DNA from 2 places in the Delftia lacustris genome. Region 1 is predicted to be linked to the other one. Evidence: predicted binding sites of a transcription regulator. Region 1 holds the regulator's gene; the other holds the start of a gene.
The links. Region 1 encodes LexA, which represses DNA repair genes until DNA is damaged. Its sites were predicted from a motif close to ACTGTATNNNNATACAGT; they were not measured.

Region 1 (11,982 bases):
GCTGGGGCTGGTTCGGATGGTGGCCCATTGAGGCGCCCTGATTGCGCTATGCTGTGCGCCATGGCCCGCCTGAACGCAACGCAGATTATTCGCACCATCCATTGGATGGTGGGTTAGCCAGCGGCCTTCGGCGCCATGCAACCCGCCCAGAGGAGGCGGGTTTTTTCATTCCGCCTCCAGGGTTTTCACAAGCCTTTCAGGAGATGGATATGCAGGTTTTCGAACCGTCCCGCCATGCGGACGACGCCCAGGCCGATTCCCGCGCTGCGCGGCCGGCCACGCTGCACATGGTCTGCGGCAAGATCGGCTCGGGCAAGTCGACGCTGGCACGGCAACTGGCGGCGCAGCCCGGCACGGTGCTGGTCAGCGAGGATTCCTGGCTGGCCGGTTTGTATCCTGGCGAGATGCAGTCGGTGGCCGACTATGTGCGCTGCAGCGCGCGGCTCAAGGGATTGATGGGGGCACATGTGCAGGCGCTGCTGGATGCCGGCGTTTCAGTGGTGCTGGACTTTCCTGCCAACACGCTGGAAGGCAGAGGTTGGGCGCGCAGCGTGTTCGAGAGGGTGGGAGCCTCCCACCGCCTGCATTTCCTGGATGTGCCCGATGAGGTCTGCAAGCAGCGCCTGCGTGCGCGCAATGCGGCGGGGGATCATCCCTTTCAGGCCAGCGATGAGCAATTCGACCTGATCACCAGCTACTTTGTCGCGCCTTGCGCACAGGAGGGCTTCGACGTGGTGCATCACCCGTATGTGCGGGCCTGACCGCAAAGGCCGTGCGGCCGCCGGCTCGCCCACTGGAACGCCTCCTCGATCGCCTACTCAATCCCCGCCAGACCGTGCCTGCACTTGCACCCAATAGCGTGTACGGGTGCTCAACTGCAAGGGGAAGCGGCTGACGAGCGCGGCCAGGGCGCGATCGGTGTCGTCCACGGGAAAGGCGCCCGAGACACGCAGGCCTGCCACCTCGGGCGTGCAGCCCAGGTAGCCGGGCCGGTAGCGGGCGAGGGCGTCGATCAGCTGGCCCAGCGGCATGTCCAGCGCGATCAGTCCGCCTTCGTGCCAGCTGGCGGCAAAGGGATCGGCAGACGCGGGTGGCTGGGCGGCGCTGGCCGAGAAGGCGGCGTGTTGCCCGGCCTGCAGCTCGGTGGGGGTGGCTTCGCTGTCCAGGGGCTGCAGGCGCACGGTCTTTTCCTGCACGTTGACATGGCACAGGCCGTCGTCCGCGACATGGACCGTGAAGCGCGTTCCCAGGGCCAGTACATGGCCTTGCGGGGTTTGCACACTGAAGGGGCGGCCCAGTGCGTCTGGCCCGGTGGCGACGAGGATGCGGCCGCGGTAAAGGCGCAGCAGGCGCTGGCGGTCGTCGAAAGCCACGTCCACGGAGGTGGCTGTATCCAGGGCCACCAGGGAGCCGTCGGGCAGCGTCAGGTCGCGGCGCTCGCCAGTGGCGGTGCGATGAGCGGCCTGCCAGTGCTCGAGCGGCGCGCCTTTCCAGGCGAGCCAGGCCGTGGCACCGCTGCCCAGGCCAAGGGCCACAGCACGCACCGCAGAACGGCGATTGGGGTCGGAGCGGCGGCCCAGCGCCTGGCGCGCCAAGGGTGCGGGCAGATGCGACAGCTGTGCGGTGACGGATTGCACGCGCAGCCAGGCGCGCTGGTGGGCGGGGTCGGCCTCGTGCCAGTCCGTCCATGCCTGCTGCAGGCTTGGCGTCACCGCGGTGCCGCGCAGTTTCACATGCCAGGCAGCGGCCTCATGCAAGGCCCGTCGGTCGTTGCTTTCCAAAGTTCCCTCGCCCATGTGGCTATGCCAGGACCAGGCAGCAATGCTCCATCGCCCGGGTCAGGTAGTTGCTGACGGTGCGCAGCGACACGCCCAAACGCTCGGCGATCTCGGGGTAGCTCAGTTCCTCGAAATGGGACAGGACGAAGGCTTCGCGCACCTTGGGTGCAAGGCCCTGGAGCATGCGGTCCACGTCGAGCAGGGTCTGCTGGACGATGGCCTGCTCCTCGGGCGAAGGCGCCAGCGACTGCGGCAGCTGGGCAAGATAGTCCAGATAGGACTGCTCCAGCGTGCGGCGGCGAAACAGGTCGGTGACCAGGCCGCGGGCGATGGTGGCCAGGTAGCGCCTGGGCTCGCGGATGTCCTGCTGCGGCACTGGCGAGCGCAGCAGGCGCACGAAGGTGTCCTGGGCCAGGTCGGCCGCATCGTCACGGTTGCCCAGGCGCTTGCGCAGCAGGCTTTCCAGCCAGGGATGGTGATTCTGGTAGAGGCTGTGCACGGAGAGGGCTTGTGCGAAAGAAGCGGGGAGGCCGGGCGTAGAAGCCGAGGTGGGCAACGTGTCGGTTTCGGTTGCAAAAGATAATAAGAATGCTTATCAATTATCTTTCACGCGGGCTTTACTCCTGAGGACTGGGTATCTTTCTGTTGCATGTGCGCTACAGGGAGATGCTGGCGGAACTTCCACGCCGGCCCTGCGCCGGGCGATTGCGCTGGTAGGCGCTGGGCGGAGCGCCAAAGCTGCGCCGGAAGACGGCGGCGAAGGCGCTGGGACTGTCGTATCCATGGGAGAGCGCCACTTCCAGGACCGAGGCGCCAGCGGCCAGCCGGGGCAGGCTGAGCAGAAGACGGGCCTGGCGGCACCATGCGCCGAAGTTCATGCCGGTCTCGCGCAGGAACAGGCGTGCCAGCGTGCGGGGATGCATGTGCAGCCGCTGTGCCCAACTGGCCAGGCCGGCGTCCTGCGATGGGTCGTCCACAAAGCTGCGGCAGCAGGCGGCCAGGGCGCCATGCCGGGGCATGGGCACGTGCAAGGACAGGGCGCGGGCGCGCTCCATTTCGTCGAGGATCAACTGCATGACACGCTCCTCCCTGCCGCCCAGCGGGTAGTCCATGGGCAGCTCGATGGCCTCCAGCACGAGTTCGCGCAGCAGGGGCGTGACCTGCATCACTCGGCAGTCTTGCCACAGGCCGGGCCGCAGCCCCGGCTCCACGAACACGGTGCGCATGGCCACGGGGCCGGCGGCCATGTGGATGGCGTGCAGGGCCTGTGGTGGAACCCAGACGGCGCATCCCGGGGGGACGACCCAACTGCCCGAATCCGCGCGGATCAGCATCACTCCCTCGGTGGCATGTAGCAGCTGGCCGCGGCGGTGGGCATGCGGTGCGATGGCAGCGCCGGCCGCCATGTCTGTGGCAAAGGCCACGACCGGGCGGGCCGTGTGCTCGCCGTGCGGGGGCAATGGAGCGGCCGCAGGCACGTCATCCAGGCAGGCGCGGGTGCGGGCATGGGAAAGTGGGCCACTTTGCCGGGTTGTCATTTTCTCGACGATTGTTGTTGCTTCGTAGCAGGAATGCAGATCATGCACTTCCTACGATGACCCACTTTCAATCCGCAGGAAAGTGGCAGGTATGGAGATGATTTCCCTTTCGAGAATGACGGACGTGACAGGAGGCAGGGCATGAACCGCGCACGTCTGGGGCTGCTTACGGGCACGCATGCCATCAACGACCTCTACCAGGGACTGGTTCCTGCGCTGTTGCCCTTCATGGTGCTGGAGCGCGGCTACAGCTATACGGAAGCCAGCGGCCTGATGCTGGCGGCCACGGGCCTGTCGAGCATGGTCCAGCCGCTGTTCGGCCTGTATGCCGACCGGTCGCCACGGCCCTGGATGGTGCCGGCCGGCTTTGTGGTGGCCGCCCTGGGCCTGGCCCTGGTGGGCATGAGCCCGGACTACTGGGTCAGCTGGTTGGCTGCCGTGCTGTGCGGCCTGGGGATCGCGGCCTACCATCCGTCCGCAACGGTGGCGGCCCGCATGGCGGGCGGCAGCTCGCAGAAGGCGATGAGCGTATTTTCGGTGGGCGGAACGGCGGGGGCATCGTTCGCTCCCATGCTGGCTGCGGCCGTGGTGGGCGCAGGCGCCTTGCACCGCAGCTGGATGCTGGCCCTGCCTGCAGCGGCCATGCTGGTGCTCTGGTATGCCTGTACCTGGCGGGATGGAGCCAAGGACCATTGCGCCACCCGGCGCCCGGCCGTGGCGCAGGGCGAATTGCCCGCCAACCACTGGCGCGCCTTCTTCCTGCTGTGCGGGGTCATCGTCTGCTGGTCGATTCCCTATGTGACGGTGCTGTCCACCCTGCCCATGTTCGTGACGCGCGAGCTGGGCGGCTCGGACTTCATGGGAGCGGCCACGCTGACCTCATTCACAGCCGCTGCGGCGGTGGGCACTTTGCTGGGGGGCACGCTTGCAGATCGCCGGGGGCGCATGCAGGCCATCCGCGCCGGCTACCTGTTGGCATTGCCTGCTCTGGCGGCCCTGGCCCTGGCCTCCACGCCATGGATGGCGTTGGCCTGCACCATGGCCCTGGGCGTGTGCATGTTTCTTCCGTTTGCCGCCCAGGTCACGCTGGCCCAGGACTATCTGCCGCGCAACCAGGCCACGGCCAGCGGGCTGACCCTGGGGCTGGCCATGTCGATAGGCGGCATGGTGGCGCCGTTGTTCGGCATGCTGTCCGATGCGCGCGGACTGCGTTTTTCGTTGAGCGTCGTGCTGTGCATTCTGTGCGTTGCCGCGGCGCAGGCGTGGTGCATGCGCAATCGGCGCAGCGAGGGGAGTGCTGCACCGGCGGCTGTCAGGGCCTGATGCGCAGCCCCTGCCGCTGGGCAAGGCAAGAGACAGGCCCGGGCTCTCGCAGACCGGGTGGACGGGTCGGTCTCAGGGCGACCTCAGGCCGGTGTCTGCGCGCCGTGCGCTTCCATGCGTTCGAGGGCGGCACAGACATCGGCCATGCGGCCCGAGATGAACAGGCATTCGGGCTGCTCCTGCGGCGAGCGCTGGATGATGCGCAGACCCGAAGGCAGGGCCTGATCTGCCGGAAGGGAGGGCAGTTCGGGTTGCAGGGGCAGCAGCAGCTGCGCATCCCTGTGTTCTGGCAGCCGTGCTGACTTGCTGCGCCGCTGCTGGCTGCGGCGGCGTGCCTTGCTGAAGGACAGGATGGTCGCCTGCTCGGATTGCACAGGCGATTCGGGCTGGATGGTGCGCATGGCGGGCTCCATGGCGGCGGCGGGCAGGCGAATGCCCTGTGCCAGGCGCAGGAAGGACAGAGAAGACAGTGTTGGCAGAGCGAATCCCATGTGACGACTCCTGTTGGCGTATTTCAAAGAGGCATGGACACAGGCAGGATTGCGGTTTGCGGGCAAAGCTCCGCCCAGGGCGAAGCTGCAAGGCTTCGCGCCTACCACCTGGGCGGTGCATGAAATAGGGTGTGGCAACCCGTGCAGGGCTGCCCGTCCGGCTTACATGGACATGCTGTTGCGGATCAGCCCCACGGCCAGGCCTTCAATGGCAAAGGCCTCTTCGGGAGCGACGCGGATCACCGGGTAATCGGGGTTTTCCGGCAGGAGCTCCACGCCCTGCGTGGTGCGGCGCAGGCGCTTGACGGTGACTTCATCTCCCAGGCGTGCCACGACGATCTGCCCGTTGCGGGCTTCATGCGCGGACTGCACGGCCAGCAGATCGCCGTCCATGATGCCCGCGTCGCGCATGGACATGCCGCGCACGCGCAGCAGATAGTCCGGGCGGACCTGGAACAGGCTGGGTTCGACGGAATAGGTCTGGTCGATATGTTCCTGGGCGAGAATGGGCGAGCCCGCCGCAACGCGGCCCACCAGCGGCAGCATCAGCGGCGCCAGGGCCGACAGCGGCAGCCCGAAGCTGGTGCCGCGTGCGGCATTGATGTTGCGCACGGTGTCGGTACGCAGGCGAATGCCGCGGGAGGTGCCGCTGACCAGTTCGATCACGCCTTTGCGGGCCAGGGCCTGCAGATGTTCCTCTGCTGCGTTGGCGGACTTGAAGCCCAGCGTGTTGGCGATTTCCGCGCGGGTGGGGGGCGCGCCCGTGCGGGAGATGGCGGCCTGGATCAGGTCCAGGATCTGTTGCTGGCGGGCGGTGAGCTTGGGATGGTCGAGCATGGCGTGCGTCCGGTCCTTGAATTCAGATGGCAGGCAGAGAAGTCATCTGATGATTTATACAGTATCTGTATTTTTAACCAGTTTTCCAAGAGGTGCAAGTGGGGCAGTCAAAGTTGGTGATTCTTGGCACGGGCGGCACCATCGCCGGCCGGGCGGATTCGCAGTCGCAGGCAGTGGGATACAAGGCCGGACAGATCACGGTGCAGTCGCTGCTCGATGCCGTGCCGGATCTGGAGCAGCAGGCGCTGGGGCCTGTGCAGACGCAGCAGATCGCGCAGGTGGACAGCAAGGATATGGACTGGCCCGTGTGGCGCGCGTTGCTGCGTGCCTGCACGCAGGCGCTGGAGGATGCGGACACACGCGCCGTGGTGATCACGCATGGAACGGACACGCTGGAAGAGACGGCCTGGCTGCTGCACAGCCTGCTGCCTGCCGCCAAGCCCATAGTGCTCACTTGCGCCATGCGCCCGGCCACGGCCCTGCTGGCCGACGGACCGCAGAATCTGCGCGATGCCGTGACCGTGGCCGCCAGCGGCGGGCGCAGCGGTGTGTGGGTGGTGGCCGGCGGCGAAGTGCATGCGGCGGCCCAGGTGCAAAAAGTCCACCCTTACCGACTGCAGGCCATGCGCTCCATGGAAGGTGGCCCGCAGGCCGTGGTGGAGGAAGGACGCGTGCGCTGGCTGGTGCCTGATGCGCCGGTCACGCCGGTCGCCCCCGTTGCGCGGATGGTGATTTCCGCTCCCGCGCTGTCTGACCTGCTGGCGCTGGATGAGCTGCCCTGGGTCGAGGTGGTGTTCAGCAGTGCCCTGGCGCGAGCCTGCGGCGTGGATGCGCTGGTGGCCGCAGGCGTGCGCGGCATCGTGGTGGCCGGCACGGGCAATGCGACCGTTCACGAAAGCATGGAAGCAGCCTTGCTGCGTGCGCGCGACAAAGGCGTCTGGATCTGGCGGGGCACGCGCTGCGCCGAAGGCCTGCCCGTTGCCTCGGGGCTTGGCACGGACCCCGCAGAGGCCGATCTGGTCCAACTGCCCGTGGCCAAGGCGCGGATTGCCATGATGCTGGCGCTGGCCGCGCAGCCGCGCGACTGATCCTCCGGGCGTCGCCGGCGCTTCAGATGCAGGCGGGCAACAAAAAAGCACCCGGCGGGTGCTTTTCTGGGGTCTGGCGCATGGCCTGCGTCATTCAGCCAGTGCTGCCAGGGCGCGCTGGGTGATGTCTTCCACCGAGCCCAGGCCGCTGATGGCGCGGTACTTGGGGGCTGCTGCGGCTTCCTTCTCGGCCCAGGCGCGGTAGTAGTCCACCAGTGGGCGGGTCTGGCTGCTGTAGACGTCCAGGCGCTTCTTGACCGTTTCTTCCTTGTCGTCCTCGCGCTGCACCAGCGGCTCGCCGGTCACGTCGTCCAGGCCTTCGACCTTGGGCGGGTTGAACGTGACGTGGTAGGTGCGGCCCGAAGCGGGGTGGGAGCGGCGGCCGCTCATGCGCTCGATGATGGCATCGAAGGGCACATCGATCTCGAGCACGTAGTCCAGCTTCACGCCGGCGGCCTTCATGGCGTCGGCCTGGGGAATGGTGCGGGGAAATCCGTCGAACAGGAAGCCGTTGGCGCAATCGGGCTGGGCAATGCGCTCCTTGACCAGATTGATGATCAGGTCGTCGCTGACCAGTTGGCCGGCGTCCATCACGGCCTTGGCCTGCTGGCCCAGGGGCGTGCCGGCCTTGACGGCGGCACGCAGCATGTCACCGGTGGAGATCTGGGGAATGCCGTACTTCTGGCAGATGAAAGCGGCTTGCGTGCCTTTGCCGGCGCCGGGTGCGCCCAACAAAATCAGTTTCATGGAAGTCCTTGAGGAGAGTAGAAATTCTTGTCTGCCGGATCGGCCCACCGGGGCGGACAGTCCATGCGTCATATTTTTGTCGCGGGCAAGGATAGCACGCACAGGGCCAACACTGGCTTACACGCACAGGGCAAAACTGTCGCCTGTGCAATCGCCAAAACCTGCGTTTTGCTGTCCGACAAAACCGCATGGGCGGTGTTGCTGCAAATGGCGATGCCCGGCATCGCCATTTGTGCGTTTTCAGCGGCCGGCCGATTCAGGCCGGCGGGTTGGACAGCTGGGCGCGCATCCGCTCCAGATCCTCGCGCGTGTCCACGCCAGGGCCGGGTGCATGGAGTGTGACATGGACGGCGATGCGGTGGCCGTGCCACAGCGCACGCAACTGCTCCAGGGCCTCCAGTGCCTCGGTGGGTGCCTGGGAAAGCTGGGGGAAGCTGCGCAGGAAGCCGGCGCGATAGCTGTAGATGCCGATGTGGCGCAGCGGTGCGAAGCCGGGGTGGCCCAACGCTGCCGATGCCGTCTCCCACCATGCCTGGTCCGCATGCTCGCGCGCGAAGGGAATGGGCGCACGGCTGAAATAGTGGGCCATGCCCTGGGCATCGCAGACGACCTTGACCACGTTCGGGTTGACGAAGTCGGCAAGGCTGTCAATGGCATGCGCCGCTGTTCCCATGCTGGCCGAAGGTTGCCGGGGCAGCAGGGCGGCCACGGCGTCGATGAGTTCGGGGGCGATCAGCGGCTCGTCGCCCTGGACATTGACCACGATGTCATCGCCATCGAGACCCAGCAGCGCGCAGGCCTCGGCCAGTCGGTCGCTGCCGCTGGCATGGTCGTTGCGCGTGAGCACGGCCGCCACGCCATGCGCGGTACAGGCGGCGAGGATGCTTTCGTCATCGGCTGCGACCACGCACCGCGCGGCGCCGCTGCGGCTGGCGCGCTGTGCCACGCGCACGACCATGGGAAGCCCTGCAATGTCGGCCAGGGGCTTGCCCGGCAGGCGGCTGGAAGACAGGCGGGCGGGAATCAGAACCGTGAAGGGCGCGGAGGTCATGGTGCGTGCAGGAGTGAGGCGAAGGCGTGGGGCGGCGCAGGTGATGGGAAAAATCAGTCCTCGATCTCGTCGTCGTCCAGCGTGCGGGCCTCGGTTTCCAGCAGCACGGGAATGCCGTCGCGCACCGGGTAGGCCAGGCGCGCGCTGCGCGAGACCAGTTCCTGGTGCTCGCGGTCAAAGCGCAGCGGGCCTTTGGTGACGGGGCAGACCAGCAGTTCGAGAAGTTTGGCGTCCATGGCGGATCCTGTGTTTTGAAGGGAAAGGGCGGGCCGTGGCAGCCAGCCGAGACGGAGATGATAGTCAGGCGGGGCAGGGGCGCAGTGCCTGCAGCCGCTCATCCAGCAGAGCCCAGAAATCCGCCGGCAGCTGCAATTGCAGCGCAACCGCCCAGGCCTGGGGATGGGTGCGCCACAGCTTGACGGCATCTTTTTCGGTGCAGACCAGCGGGTCTTCGTTGCGCCCCAGGCGCTGGAAGCTCTCAAAATTATAGTGATCCGGAAGCGCCTGGACATGCTCCAGCGTCAGGCCTTGCTCGCGGGTCAGCATGGAGAAAAAGCCTTCGGGCCGGGCCACTGCCGCCACGGCCTCCACGGGCTGCGCACGCAGGGAGGACAGTGCGATGCGCTCGCCTTGGGCATTGACGGCTTCGCTGGACAGCTGGCGCTGCATGGCAAACGCGGGGGCGTCGGTGTCGGGGGCTGCGCCTGCATGCAGCACGGCGGTGACGGGGCGCGGCCAGGGCTCGCGCAGCGGGCCGGCCGGCAGCAGCCAGCCGTTGCCGATGCCGTCGTCATTGAAGACGCACAGCTCGATGTCGCGGGCCAGGGCCAGGTGCTGCAGGCCGTCGTCGCTGATGACCACATCCACCTGCGGGTGGCGGGCGCGCAGGGCCTGGACGGCCTCGATGCGCTTGCGAGCCACGAAGACCGGCACGCCGCTGGCACGCGCCAGCAGCGCGGGCTCGTCACCCACGTCGGCGGGGGCGCTGTCAGGACGGGCTTCGCGGCAGTCGTCCGTGCTGCGACCATAGCCGCGCGAGACGATGCCGGGACTCCAGCCGCCATCGCGCAGATGGCGGGCCAGGGCGAGCGTGACGGGGGTCTTTCCGGCGCCGCCCGCAATCACGTTGCCGACGACGATGACCGGAATGCCGGCCTGACCCCCACGCCTGAAGCCCAGTGCATAAGGCAGCCGATGCAGGCCCAGCAGGGCGCGGTACAGCAGGGACAGGGGAAGGAGCGCGCAGGCCAGCGGACCGCGGCGGCGCCAGGCCGCGCGAAGCCCCCGGGCTGAGGGCGCAGGACCAGTCCGGGGCATGGCGGCTTGCCTTCAGCGCCCGGCGCTGGCCGAGGTCTGCGTGGCGAAGGTGATCTGGGACAGTCCGGCGCGGCGCGAGGCTTCCATCACCGATACCACGGACTGGTGCGGCGCAGTGGCATCGGCGCTGATGATGACCACACTGTCCTTGCCGGCGACGGCCGCTGCGGCCAGCGCCTGGGTCAGGCCGGTGACGCTGCGGTCTTCCACGGCGGTCTTGTTGATGGCATAGCGGCCATCGGCTGCGATGGCGACGATGATTTCGCGGGGCCGGTCGCGCTGCTGCTCGACGTCGGCCACCGGAAGGGTCAGCTGCAGCTCGGTGAACTTGCTGTAGGTGGTGGACAGCATCAGAAAGATCAGCACCACCAGCAGCACGTCGATGAACGGGATCAGGTTGATCTCGGGTTCGTCACGGCGGCGGGGACGGAAGTTCATGTCAGGTCTCTCGCGTGCTGGTTCACTTGCCGCCGACGCGGGTGAGGTGGCGCACGAACTGTTCGGAAGCCAGCTCCATGCCCAGCAGGTAGCCGTCGACGCGGGCGCGGAAGTAGCGCCAGAAGATCAGGGCCGGAATGGCGACGATCAGGCCGAAGGCCGTGTTGTACAGGGCGATGGAGATGCCGGCCGCCAGCTGGGCGGGGTTGCTGCCGCCGGTGGCCGATGCGCCGCCTTGCGAGCCGAAGATCTCGATCATGCCGATCACCGTGCCCAGCAGGCCCAGCAAAGGGGCGGCAGAGGCGATGGTGGCCAGCGCGCTCAGGTGTTTTTCCAGCGTGTGGGCGGCGGCGCGGCCGGCGCCTTCCATGGACGCGCGCAGCTCTTCCTCGCTGCTGTCCGGATGGGCCTGCAGTGCGCGCAGCCCGCTGGCCAGGACCTCGCCCAGCGTGGAGTTCTGTGCCAGTTGCTGCACGACTTCCTGACTGGGCAGGCCGCGCGAGGACACGGAAATCGCCTCGCCCAACAGGGCAGGCGGCGCAACACGGGCTGTTTTCAGCGCCACGAAGCGTTCAAAGACCAGGGCCAGAGCCAGGATGGAGCAGGCAATCAGTGGCCAGATCGGCCAGCCTGCGGCTTGTATGATCGACAGCAAGTTGTTTTCCCCCCGCGTTTAACTGCAGCCGACGATTATGGCCCAGCCATGTGGCCGGTCCAGGCGTCCCGGCTGCGCGATCGGCCTAAAACTGTGACCGGGCGCAGCATCCAGGCAACGGGCGGTGTCCCGGTTTCCGGCCTTGGGCTTGCTCATATAGCACAATTTTCTGTGGATAACTTTGTTATCAAGCTGCCTGCGCAGATGCGGCGGCGACGGCGAATGACCACTGTGACAAATGTGAATTCTTTGTTTCAGTAAAAAATCTCTTATTAATCAAATGCTTGCGAGGTATTCTTGAGATTGCTTGTGCAAATCATCGCCAAAGTGCCTCTTCAAGGCTGCATCTGCCGGCCTGTGGAGAATGTTGCACTGCATGCTGACCGGGAGCCCGCATGAGCGGTGCATTTGGCGCAATGAATCCAGCAGCGGCGCCGCTGGTCTGGGAAGTCGGCGCGCTGTGCCGCGCCGTGAGCGATGCCTTGCAGGCGCGCTTCAATCCGGTGGCGGTGCGCGGCGAGATCAGTGGCTTCTCGCGCGCGGCCAGCGGCCATTGCTACTTCAGCATCAAGGACGCCGGCGGGCAGATCCGCTGCGCCATGTTCCGGCGCGCGGCCCAGCTCATGGACTTTTCGCCGCGCGATGGCGAGCTGGTCGAGTTGCGGGGCCGGCTGGGTGTCTACGAGCAGCGCGGTGATCTGCAACTGGTCGTCGAAAGC
Region 2 (11,982 bases), 1.6 Mb from region 1:
GTTCGAGGCGGCCCTGGCGCGCCTGCGGCAGGACGGCTGATCAAGGATTTCACCAAGTACCCCGAGAGAAAGGATCTCACCATGGACCTCGACATCGTCGATCTATCGCGGCTGCAGTTCGCGGTAACGGCGCTCTACCACTTCCTGTTCGTGCCGCTGACCATCGGCCTGGCCGTGATCATCGCCATCATGGAGACCGTCTTCGTGATGACGGGCCGCACCATCTGGCGCGACATGACGAAGTTCTGGGGCACGTTGTTCGGCATCAACTTCGCCATGGGCGTGGCCACGGGCATCGTGATGGAGTTCCAGTTCGGCATGAACTGGAGCTACTACAGCCACTACGTGGGCGACATCTTCGGCGCGCCGCTGGCCATCGAGGGGCTGATGGCCTTCTTCCTGGAAGCCACCTTCGTGGGGCTGTTCTTCTTCGGCTGGGACCGCCTGAGCAAGGTCGGCCATCTGGTGACCACCTGGTGCGTGGCCCTGGGCTCGAACTTCTCGGCGCTGTGGATCCTGATCGCCAACGGCTGGATGCAAAACCCCGTGGGCGCGGCGTTCAACCCGCAGACCATGCGCATGGAGGTCACCGACTTCTTCGCGGTGCTGACCAACCCCGTGGCCCAGGCCAAGTTCGTGCACACGGTCTCGGCAGGCTATGTGACGGCGGCCATCTTCGTGCTGGGCGTCTCGGCCTGGTATCTGCTCAAGGGCCGGCACGTCCAGCTGGCGCGCCGCTCCATGACGGTGGCCACCTCGTTCGGCCTGGCCGCCGCGCTGTCGGTGGTGGTGCTGGGCGATGAAAGCGGCTACCTGTCGTCGGAGCACCAGAAGATGAAGCTGGCCGCCATCGAGGCCATGTGGGACACCGAGCCCGCACCGGCCGCCTTCACGGCCTTCGGCTTTCCCAACAAGGCCGCACGGGAGACGCACTACGCCGTTCACATTCCCTGGGTCATGGGCCTGATCGGCACGCGCTCGCTGACCACCGAGATCCCCGGCATCAACGACCTGGTCCAGCGCACCGAGCAGTACATCCGCAACGGCATCGAGGCCTATGGCGCGCTGGAGGCCATCCGCGCCGCCGGCCCCACGGGCCAGGTGCCGGCCGAGGCCAAGGCCGTCTTCGAGGACAAGGGCGGGCAACTGGGCTACGCGCTGCTGCTCAAGCGCTACGTGGACGACCCGCGCCAGGCCACGGACGCGCAGATCGCCCAGGCCGCCTGGGACACCGTGCCGGCCGTGGGGCCGCTGTTCTGGGCCTTCCGCATCATGGTGGGCCTGGGCATGTTCTTCATCGCGCTCACGGCGGCCTTCTTCTGGCTGTCGGTGCGGCGCAGGCTGGACGCCCATCCGTGGATGCTCAAGCTGGCCGTGATCGCCATTCCCCTGCCTTGGATTGCGGCCGAGTGCGGCTGGATCGTGGCCGAGGTGGGCCGCCAGCCCTGGATCATCGAAGGCGTGCTGCCCACGGCGCTGGCCGTCTCCAACCTGGGCGCGGGCACGCTGCTGCTGACGATTGCAGGCTTCATCGCCATCTACTCCGTGCTCTTCGTCATCGAGATGAAGCTCATGGTGAAGGCCATCCGCAAGGGACCGCAGGAGGAAAGCGCACCGCACCTGACCACCTACTTCCCTCTGATGCAAAAACTCGCCCGCGGGCAATGACCAAGGGAGATTGTCACCATGATTCTTCACGAACTGATCAGCTACGACGTCCTGCGCCTGCTGTGGTGGGGCCTGCTGGGCGTGCTGCTCATCGCCTTTGCCGTCACCGATGGCTTTGACCTGGGCGCTGCCGCGCTGCTGCCGCTGGCGGCCAGGACCGACGTGGAGCGCCGCGTCGTCATCAACTCTCTGGGCCCGGTCTGGGAAGGCAACCAGGTCTGGCTCATCCTGGGCGGCGGCGCCATCTTTGCGGCCTGGCCGCAGCTGTACGCGGTCTCGTTCTCGGGCTTTTACCTGGCCATGTTCGCGGCCCTGGTGGCGCTGATCCTGCGGCCCGTGGCCTTCAAGTTCCGCAGCAAGCGCGAGGAGCCGGCCTGGCGCGCGCGCTGGGATGCCGTGCTGTGCATGGCCGGCGTGGTGCCCGCGCTGATCTTCGGCGTGGCCCTGGGCAATGTGCTGCAGGGCGTGCCCTTCCGCCTGGCGCCCGACATGCGCATCTACTACGAGGGCACGTTCTTCGGCCTGCTCAACCCGTTTGCGCTGCTGGCCGGCCTGGTCTCGCTGTGCATGCTGCTCATGCATGGTGCGTCCTGGCTGGTGTTCAAGACCGAGGGCGATGTGGCCGCGCGCGCGCGCCGCCTCGGCATGGTGGCGGCCGTCGCCACCACGGTGCTGTTCGCGGCGGCCGGCGTGTGGCTGGCCGCGCTCAACGGCTACCGCATCACCAGCGAGGTCAACACCACCGGACCGTCCAACCCGCTGTTCAAGACGGCTGCGCTGCAGGCGGGCGCCTGGTTTGCCAACTACCAGGCCCGGCCCGTGCTCTGGGCCGTGCCGGCCATCGGCCTGCTGATGCCGCTGCTGGCGGCGCTGGGCCTGTGGCTGCGCCGCGAGTGGTTGGCCCTGCTGTCCAGCGGCCTGGGCATTGCCGGCATCATCGCCAGCGTGGGGGCGTCCATGTTCCCGTTCATCCTGCCCTCTTCGCTGAACCCGCAGCACAGCCTCACGGTCTGGGACTCTTCGTCCAGCCATGTGACGCTGTTCATCATGCTGGTGTGCGCGCTGATCTTCGTGCCCCTCATCGTGGCCTACACCAGCTGGGTCTACAGCGTGCTGCGCGGCAAGGTCGACCCGATGGCCATCATCGAGGGCCGCGGCCACTCGTACTGATCCACCGAATCAAGCAACGACATTCAACGTCAAGAAAGGACACAACACCATGTGGTACTTCGCCTGGTTGCTCGGCCTGCCGCTGGCGGCCGCCTTCGCGGTGCTCAACGCGATGTGGTACGAACTGATGGACGACGAGGCCACGCGCCGCGAACTCCTGGCCCGGGAGAAATAAAGCTCCCCCTGAGGCGCTTCGCGCCTTCCCCCTCTCTCTTCGGGAGGGGGACGACACCCTCGCTGCGGGGGCGGCCCTTGCTCGGTGTCCCTCGCTTTGGGCTACGCCAGTTTTTGCACGCGCTTACCGCCAATGAAGCATTGCTGTAAATACGATGAGCTCCCTCGGGAGCTCATTTTTGTACGCAGGCTTGCCAGGTTCAATCGTCGGTGTCATCCGCCTTGGCGCGGCCCTTGCCGCCCGTGATGCGGTCCTTCAGATCCAGCAGCCGCGTCACGGCCGTGCCCATGCCCATGAGCTGCATGGCGGTCTCGGGCGACAGGCGCTGCACGTCGTCGAACCAGTTCATGAGCCGGTCGATCAGCTCGTACATGTCGCGCATGCGCTGCTGGGCGTAGCGTTCCTCTTCGGTGGTGACTTCCTCCAGCATGGCGGCGCGCAGCATGGACTGGGTGGGCTCGATCTCGCGGCGGCGGCGTTCCTCGGCCAGGCGGCGGAAGATTTCCCAGACATCCTGCGGCGCCTCGAAATACTCGCGCCGGTCGCCGGGCTGGTGGCGCAATTGCACCAGGCGCCAGGCCTGCAATTCCTTGAGCCCCATGCTCACGTTGGAGCGCGAGAACTCCAGCGTCTCGGCGATCTGGTCGGCATTGAGCGGCTCGGGCGAAAGAAACAGCAGAGCGTAGATCTGGCCTACCGTGCGGTTGATGCCCCAGCGGCTGCCCATCTCGCCGAAGTGCGAGACGAACTGCCGGTTCAACGCCGGAAGAGGTTTGGGTTGCGTCATGGCATGCATTGTGCCCTCGCGTGCCGGCATGTCCTGTGCGGCTTGGAAAGCGGTGCGTCAGCTTTCTGCAAGACGCGGTCAAAAGGCGCACAATGGCGCCTTTGCGGGCTTGCGGCCAGGCGGCCCGGGCCCAGCGCCTCCCGCTTCCCGCTTCCCGACCCGTTCGCAGATTGCATATTGCCCCATGTCCCACGCTAGCCGCAGTGCGCTGATCGACTGCACCAAGGGCTTGGCCTGTGCCGCCATCGTCTGGCACCACCTGGCCTTCTACGGCCCCATGTCCGATATCGCCCATCCGGCCGCGCCGGACCTCATCGACTGGCTCTATGAATATGCGCGCATGGCCGTGCAGATCTTCCTGGTGCTGGGCGGCTACCTGGCGGCAGCCAGCATGGCGCCGCAAGGCCACGGCCAGCACAGCGATCCGTGGTCGCGCATCGGGCGCCGCTTCGTGCGCCTGGTCGTGCCCTACGCCGTGGCCCTGGTCGTGGCCGTCGTCGTCTCGGCGGCCGTGCGGCCCTGGTTCGACCATGCCTCTGTCTCCGGCGAGCCCGATCTCTGGCAGCTGGTGGCGCATGCGCTGCTGCTGCAGAACATCGTGGGCGAGGAGTCGCTGTCCGCCGGCGTCTGGTACGTGTCCATCGACTTCCAGCTGTTTGCGCTGACGGCGCTGCTGCTGGCCGGCACGCGCTGGGGCGGCGCCTTGCTGCGCCGCCGCTTCGGTGGCCAGGCGCTGTCGCGCTGCTGGCCCTGGACGCTGAGCGTGGCGCAGGCGCTGGTGGTGATCGGCGTGGCGGCCTCGCTGCTGGGCTTCAATCTGGATGCGCAATGGGATGTGTGGGCGCCGTACTTCTTTGGCGCCTACGGCCTGGGCATGCTGGCCTACTGGGCCGCGCATGCGGACAAGTCCTCGACGGCCTGGAGCTGGTCCCTGCTGATCGTGGCCCTGGTCGTGGCGGCGCTGGCACTGGAGTGGCGCGACCGCATCGCACTGGCCGGTGCCACGGCGCTGGTCCTGGTCGCGGCCATGCGCAGCCCCGCGTTTGCCCAGGCACAAGGCTGGGCGCCGCTGCGCCGGCTGGGCAAGATTTCGTACTCGGTGTTTCTCGTGCACTTCTCGGTCTGCCTGCTGGTCAACGCCGTGGAAAGCCATTTCTGGCCGCAGTCCATTCCCGCCGCCCTGCTGGGCATGTGCACGGCCTTTGTGCTGTCGATTGCGGCCGGCCATCTGCTGTACGAGCGCGTGGAGCGCCACGTTCCCAGCTGGCACATGGCGTTGCGCTGGCAGGCGGGCCTGGTGGGCACCGGCCTGATCGCGGCATTTGTGGCGGGCCTGCGCTGAGGTGCGGTGCGTCAGTCCACAAACAACAAAGGCAGCCGGTGAGCTGCCTTTTTCGCTTCACGCCGGTCGGCGTTCAACGGTGCAGCTCGCCTGCGCTTTCCGGCTGGAACTCGATGGCATCCACGCGCACGGTGACCTGGCCCGAGGGGCCGGGCATGCGGGACTGGTCGCCCACGCTCAGGCCCAGCAGGGCAATGCCCACGGGCGCGAACACCGACACCTTGTCGGCGCTGCCATCCATCTCCTTGGGATAGACCAGCGTCAGCGTATTGGTCTTGCCCGACTCCAGCAGCGTGAAGCGCACCGTGGAATTCATGGTCACCACGTTGGGCGGCATTTCCTTGGGCTCGAGCACGTCGGCACGGTCCAGCTCGGCCTCGAGCGCCTCGCGGCCGGGAAAGGCGGGCTGCTTGTCCAGCAGGGCCTCGATGCGTTCCAGGTCCAGGGACGAAAGAATGATGTGGGGCTTGCGCTCCATGGTGTTGGCTCCCTTGTGTGCTTGCGCCGTGGCTGCAGTGAAGGGCAGCGGCGCCCAAACGGACAAAAGCCCGGGCAACGCGGTTGTCCGGGCCAAGGCATCTTCAGAAAAGAGAAAAGCACCAAGTTGGTGCGATAAGGCCATTGTGCAGGCCCGTGCGCGTTCTGCCAAGCGAACCCGCACGGTGCGGTGCGGATTGGCGCGGGCACTTGCCAAGCCGGCAAAACCCACTTCGCAACCGCAGGCATGCGGGGAGTGCTTGTTGGTATGACTGTATTTTTATACAGTTACTTCATGCTTTCCAGTCCTCCCACGCCTCATCACGACACGGCCCGGGTGCCCCTGCACGCCATCAAGGGCCGGGGCGCAGCCAGCCAACTGGCACACCGCTTCACCACCGATCCGCGCGAGGCGTTTGACGACGGCTGGGGCAGTCTTGAGGCGCCGGCCGAAGGCGAGGAAGCCGCGCCCCTGCGCACCGAACTGCGCTGGGAGCAGGCCCGCTCGGCGCTGAGCCGCCACCAGTCGCCCGACCTGCCGTTTCACATGGGGCTCAATCCCTACCGGGGCTGCGAGCATGGCTGCATCTATTGCTATGCCCGTCCCACGCACAGCTACCTGGGCTGGTCGCCGGGGCTGGACTTCGAGACCCGGCTCATCGCCAAGCAGAACCTGCCCGAGCTGCTGCGCGCCGAGCTGTCGCGCGCCAGCCATGTGGCCGAGCCCGTGATGCTGGGCTCGGTCACCGACTGCTACCAGCCCATAGAGCGCGAGCTGGGGCTGACGCGCCGCCTGATCGAAGTGCTGGCCGAGGCGCGCCACCCGTTTTCCATCGTCACCAAGGGCAGCGGGGTGGAGCGTGACCTGGACCTGCTGGCCCCGCTGGCGCGCCAGGGCCTGGCCTCGGTGCACATCACGCTGACCACGCTGGATGCCGACCTGGCCCGCCACCTGGAGCCGCGCGCCGCCGCGCCGCACCGCCGGCTGCGCAGCATCCGCGCGCTGACCGAGGCGGGCGTGCCCGTGGGCGTGAGCCTGGCACCGCAGATTCCCTTCATCAACGAAGACCTGGAGAAGGTGCTGGAGGCGGCCGCCGACGCAGGCGCGCGCCACGCCTTCTATGCCGTGCTGCGCCTGCCCTGGGAAGTGGCGCCGCTGTTCGAGCAATGGCTGCAGGTGCACTACCCCGACCGCGCCCGCCGCGTGATGGAGCGCGTGCGCGACCTGCACGGCATCCAGGGCGAGCAGCGCGAGGCCGGCCGCGTCTACAACGCCGAGTTCGGCCAGCGCATGAAAGGTATCGGCCACTGGGCCGAGCTGCTGCGCCAGCGCTTCGCCCTGGCCTGCCGCCGTCACGGGCTCAACCGCGAGCCACTGCGGCTCGATTGCAGTCTCTACCACCCGTCGCTTTTGCTGCCGCAGCGCAGTCTGTTCTGAAACGGCCCTTTTGAGCGTGCAGGGCGGCTGCCAGTGGCGAGCGCAAGCCCACCATGCCACAGCCCACACCAGCTCAATGTCCCACGCCCGGGGCGAGCCGGTCCAGGCTGGCACCGGCATCGCGGATCAGGGAGCGCAGCCAGGCGATGGCCGGATCTCGCTCCTGGTGCTTGTGCCATTGCAACAATTCCGTGAACCGGGGAATCTCCACCGGGCACTGCAGCACCTGCAGCGCAAAGCGCCGCGCCATGTGCTGCGCCAGGCGAGTGGGCAGTGTGGCAATGCGCTGCGTGCCCACGAGCAGCTCCGGCAGCAGGGTGAAGTTGGGGGCGATCACTTCCTGGCGGCGGCTGCGCTTGCCGGTGGACATCAGCCGCGCGTCGAACGTGGTGCGCCTGCCGCCACCCCATTCCACGCCGATGTGGGCCGCATCGAAATACCGTGCCGGCGTCAGCGGGCCGTCGAGTAGCGGGCTGTCCGCGCAGACGAGGCAGGAGAAGCCATCTTCGAACAAAGGCTCGAAGGGGTGGCCTGCCACTTTCGCGAATTCGGGGGCGATCAGCAGCTCGGCCTCTCCGCTGTCCAGATGTTCGGGCGTCTGCGGGCTGATGGCGCGCAGGTCGAACTGCATCAGCGGCGCCAGGGTGGCGGCCCGTCGCACCACCTGTGTCAGCAGCACGCTGATCACGTAGTCGGAGGACTCTATGGTGAAGCGCCGCTGCGAGGTGGCCGGATCGAAGGAGGGCCGGGCATGCGCGATGGTCTGGATCTGCAGCAGCACGTCGCGCACGGGCTTGGCCAGCTCGTTGGCCAGCGGCGTGGGCACCAGGGTCTTGCCCACTGAAACCAGCAGCTCGTCCTTGAAGTAGTCGCGCAGCCGCCCCAGCGCAAGGCTGGTCGCGGGCTGGCTCAGGAAAAGCCGCTCGGCGGACTTGCTCACGCTGTGCGTGGCCAACAGGGCGTCGAGGACAACCAGCAGGTTCAGGTCGAGCTTGTGAAAGCGCATGGCGCGTCTCCGTATTTGCTGTGCAAATGGATTGAATTTAAACAATAAATTTTACGTATGTCTTCCCGAGGTCGATCATCCGCTCCGGACCCGCAAAACCACAGGCGCTTCCATGCAGGGCGCATCCATTTCGGAGACATACATGTTCGGATTGCCTACACGACGCGAATCGGGCGATGGACCACGCCCTCTTTTCCCTGACGCTCGCGTGCGCAGCGGCCTGTGCCTGATGGCGGGCCTGTGCGGCGCCGGCACGGGGCTGCCGGAAGCTGCCCAGTCCCAGCCGGTGACGCAGGCCCAAACCCAAACCCAAGCCCAAACCCAGGGGCAGCCATTGACATCGAGCCTGACCTTGTCGGGCCTGTTGGGCGCCGGCGTGCTCTATACCCGGGATTCGGAAGGTGGCGGCAAGTTGCAGCAGACGGGCACCCATGCGGCGCCCTCCATCGCGCTGTCGGGGCGCGAGTCGTTGGGAGGCGGTCTGTCGGCCATCTTCCGCTGGAGCCAGTACGTATTCACCGATACGGGGACCATGGCGCCACTGGAGAGCTATGTGGGCCTGACTTCGGCCACCTGGGGAAGCTTCACGATGGGGGCGATGTACGACCTGCTGGCCGACGCCGTGCCCTTCACCTCGGAGCGGTTCACCTCGCTGCTGGCCACCCATCCAGGCAATCTGGACCGCACGGTAGGCACGGCACTGAACAACACGCTCAAGTACAAGTCCCCCGTGCGCGGCGGCTGGCAGTTCGGCGCGATGTACGGCGCGGCGGAGCGGGATTCAGCCACCCACACGGGGCGGGTGGTGGGCGCCCAACTGGGCTACACCGATGGCCCCTTGCAGGCGGTGGCCATCTGGGAATCGGTCAAGGGCGTTCCCTACGCGCCCGGGCTGAGGCTGGGCGTGCCGCGGCTGTACGGCCAGGACTTCAGCCAGGCGCCGGCCACGGCGATCTCCCAGGACCAGGAGACCGGTACGGCGGGCCTGGCCTACACCCGCGATGGCTGGCGCTGGATGGGCAACTACAGCCATACGCGCCTGTCGGCCCTGGGCCGGCGTGAGCGGGCGCAGACCCTGGATCTGGGCTTCTACAAATATGTGACGCCGGCGCTGCGCGTGGGCGGCGGCTATGCGTTCACGCGGCTGGCCTCCTACCGCTGGAGCCAGGCGCACGCCCATGCCGACTACGCGCTGTCGCGGCGAACCAGCCTGTATGTGCTGGGCGTGGTGCAGCAGGCCGGGGAGGGGCAAAAGGCCGTGATGCGCAATCAGGCTCCGGCCTCGGGGCGGCGCCAACTGGCGCTGGAAGTGGGCGTGACGCACGCCTTCTAGGCCGGTGGGTCACAGGTTTTTCGATGTGAATGGGGGCGATGCGATGCAGTGGGATGTGATTGTGGTGGGAGCGGGCCCGTCGGGGCTGACCATGGCGGCCGAACTGGCGGGGGCCGGCGCGCGCACGCTGGTGCTGGAAAGGCGCACGCAGGGCGTGCAGTCGCGTGCGGGCACCCTGTTGCCCCGGGTGCTGGAGTTGTTCGACGCGCGGGGGATTGCGGACCGATTCATCCGCAAGACCCGTGAGATCGTGGACTATCCGTTCCGGCCATCGCACATTTGGGCGGGCTTTCATCCCATCGAATGGCGCCATCTGCACACGCGCTTCGGCTTTACGCTGGGCCTGCCCCAGAACATGACCGAGGATCTTCTTTGGGCGTGGGCGCAAGAGTGCGGGGCGCAGATCCGCCGGGGTGCGGAGGTGACGGCGCTGCGCCAGCATGCCGAGGGCGTGGAGGTGGACGTGCAAGACACGCGGCAAGCGCAGGGCGCCGTCACCACGCTGAGGGCGAAGTATCTGGTCGGGGCCGATGGGGGACGCAGCGTGGTGCGTACCCAGGCGGGGATTGCATTCGAGGGCCGGCCGGGCACGTTCCGGGGCATTGTGATCGATGCGCAACTGACCGCGCCTTGGCCCGGCGGACGGCTCAATGCGGACAACGAACTGGGCTGGGTACGGGGCTATGCGTTTGGCGAGGGCATCACGCGGTTCAACATCGTGCACCGCGAGCGCATGCATGCGCCCAAGGACGAGCCCGTCACGCTGCAGGAGGCGCTGCAGTGCATACGCGACGTGCACGGCACCGACTACGGCATCCAGGGCTTGCGCTGGGCTTCGCGCTTCGACGACCAGATGCGGGCCGTGCCCCAACTGCGGCAGGGGCGGGTGCTGCTGGTCGGCGAGTCCGCGCGTATCCACTATCCATCCAGCGGTGTGGGCATGAATTTCTGCCTGCAGGACGCCTTCAACCTGGGCTGGAAGCTCGCTCTCGTGGTCAGGGGTCTGGCCGGCGATGCCGTTCTCGACACCTATGAGAGCGAGCGGCTGCCGGTGATGCACGCGCTGCTGGAGAGCGTGAAGGCGCAGTGCGCGCTGCAGTTCAGCTTCGGGCCGGAGGCGGTGGCGCTCAAACGGCGCATGGCCCAGCACATCGTTCCCCTGCCCGATGTACAGCGCAAGCTGGTGCTGGAGTTGTGCGGCCTGGAGGCGCCATACCGCAGCGAGCCGGGCAGCCATGCGCTGGCCGGCCACCGCATGCCCGATATCGATCTGCTGCTGCTGGACGGGCGCTCGGCCAGCGTCACGCAACTGCTGCGCGAGCGGCACTTTTTGTTGCTCGATCTGGACGGCACGGGCCGGCAGTTCGCGGATCTCGATGTGCAGGGTCTGCCCGTCACGGTGCTGCAGGCCCGCGCCGCCCATGCGCCGGCGTCCATGGCCCAGGTCAAGGCGCTGCTGGTGCGGCCTGACGCCTATGTGGCCTGGGCCAGTGACGGCCTGGCCAGGCCCGGCGAAGTGCAGGCGCAACTGGCCCGCTGGCTGAAGGTGGCGGCATGAGCGAGGAATGCTTGCTGCTGAGCGGCGGCTGGATCATCAGCATGGAACCGGGCATTGGTGAGCTGCGCAGCGGCGATGTGTTGATCGAGGGCGAGCGCATCGCGGCCGTGGCCCCGCGCATCGATGCACCGCATGCCCAGCGCATCGATGCGCGCAACACCATCGTGCTGCCGGGCTTCGTGGACACGCACCGCCATACCTGGCAAAGCTGCGTGCGCCACTGCTACGCGGACATCGATCCGCAGATTTATTTCGCCGAGATGCTGGGCGCCAGGGGGGCCGGCTACCGCGCCGAGGACGTGCATGTGGGCACGCTGCTGGGCGCCGTGTCGGCTCTGGATGGCGGCATCACGACCATGCTCGACTGGTCGCATGTGCAGAACTCGCCCGAGCATGCCGACGCCGCCATCCTGGGTCTGCGCGAGGCGGGCATCCGTGGTGTGTTCGCCCATGGCTGGCCGCTGGTGGATGGCGCGTCGTGGATGTTTGACAGCCAGCGCGGACATCCGCAGGACATCAGGCGGCTGCGCGCCCGCTATTTCTCCAGCGACGACCAGTTGCTGACGCTGGCCATGGCCGGGCGCGGCCCCGAGATGGCGCGGCGCGAGGTCTGGCTGGACGATCTGCGGCTGGCGCGCGAGCTGGGCCTGCGCTCGACCATCCACATGGGGGCCTATGCGCGCAATGCGCAGGTGCGGGCGATCGCGCAGATGCACGAGGCCGGGGCGCTGGGCGATGACCTGACCTTTGTGCATTGCTGCTTCAGCGGCGCCGACGAGATTGCGATGATGGCCGATGCCGGGGTCAGTGCCTCGCTGGGCGTGCACTGCGAGATGAACGCCCAGGGCATAGGCGACATACCGTTCGACCGCATGCTGGCCGTGGGCATCCGGCCCAGCCTCAGCGGCGACACCGAGACCAAATGCTCGGGCGACATGTTCACGCAGATGCGCCATGCCTTCGCCTACTACCGATCCTGGATGGGTGGTCGGCATTGCCGCGTGGAGCACGCGCCGCCTACTCTTTCG

Region 2: a site for LexA is predicted at 5,891-5,908, ahead of U6958_RS25105 (PA0069 family radical SAM protein). Genes of this name have one in related genera too.

The regions. Positions count from the first base shown of each region.
Region 1 is NZ_CP141274.1:3,575,409-3,587,390, reverse strand. It holds gene crcB (fluoride efflux transporter CrcB) at 1-31, shown strand, start outside; gene U6958_RS17805 (ATP-binding protein) at 210-761, shown strand; gene U6958_RS17800 (FecR domain-containing protein) at 819-1,796, opposite strand; gene U6958_RS17795 (sigma-70 family RNA polymerase sigma factor) at 1,801-2,277, opposite strand; gene U6958_RS17790 (helix-turn-helix domain-containing protein) at 2,435-3,316, opposite strand; gene U6958_RS17785 (MFS transporter) at 3,458-4,639, shown strand; gene U6958_RS17780 (hypothetical protein) at 4,723-5,130, opposite strand; gene lexA (transcriptional repressor LexA) at 5,293-5,967, opposite strand; gene U6958_RS17770 (asparaginase) at 6,066-7,055, shown strand; gene adk (adenylate kinase) at 7,146-7,802, opposite strand; gene kdsB (3-deoxy-manno-octulosonate cytidylyltransferase) at 8,059-8,853, opposite strand; gene U6958_RS17755 (Trm112 family protein) at 8,907-9,089, opposite strand; gene lpxK (tetraacyldisaccharide 4'-kinase) at 9,154-10,170, opposite strand; gene U6958_RS17745 (biopolymer transporter ExbD) at 10,183-10,608, opposite strand; gene U6958_RS17740 (MotA/TolQ/ExbB proton channel family protein) at 10,631-11,263, opposite strand; gene xseA (exodeoxyribonuclease VII large subunit) at 11,659-11,982, shown strand, end outside.
Region 2 is NZ_CP141274.1:5,145,507-5,157,488, reverse strand. It holds gene U6958_RS25140 (amino acid ABC transporter ATP-binding/permease protein) at 1-40, shown strand, start outside; gene U6958_RS25135 (cytochrome ubiquinol oxidase subunit I) at 82-1,668, shown strand; gene cydB (cytochrome d ubiquinol oxidase subunit II) at 1,687-2,838, shown strand; gene cydX (cytochrome bd-I oxidase subunit CydX) at 2,888-3,013, shown strand; gene U6958_RS25120 (GbsR/MarR family transcriptional regulator) at 3,213-3,809, opposite strand; gene U6958_RS25115 (acyltransferase) at 3,985-5,142, shown strand; gene rnk (nucleoside diphosphate kinase regulator) at 5,216-5,620, opposite strand; gene U6958_RS25105 (PA0069 family radical SAM protein) at 5,915-7,057, shown strand; gene U6958_RS25100 (LysR family transcriptional regulator) at 7,131-8,063, opposite strand; gene U6958_RS25095 (porin) at 8,206-9,396, shown strand; gene U6958_RS25090 (FAD-dependent monooxygenase) at 9,440-10,954, shown strand; gene U6958_RS25085 (amidohydrolase family protein) at 10,951-11,982, shown strand, end outside.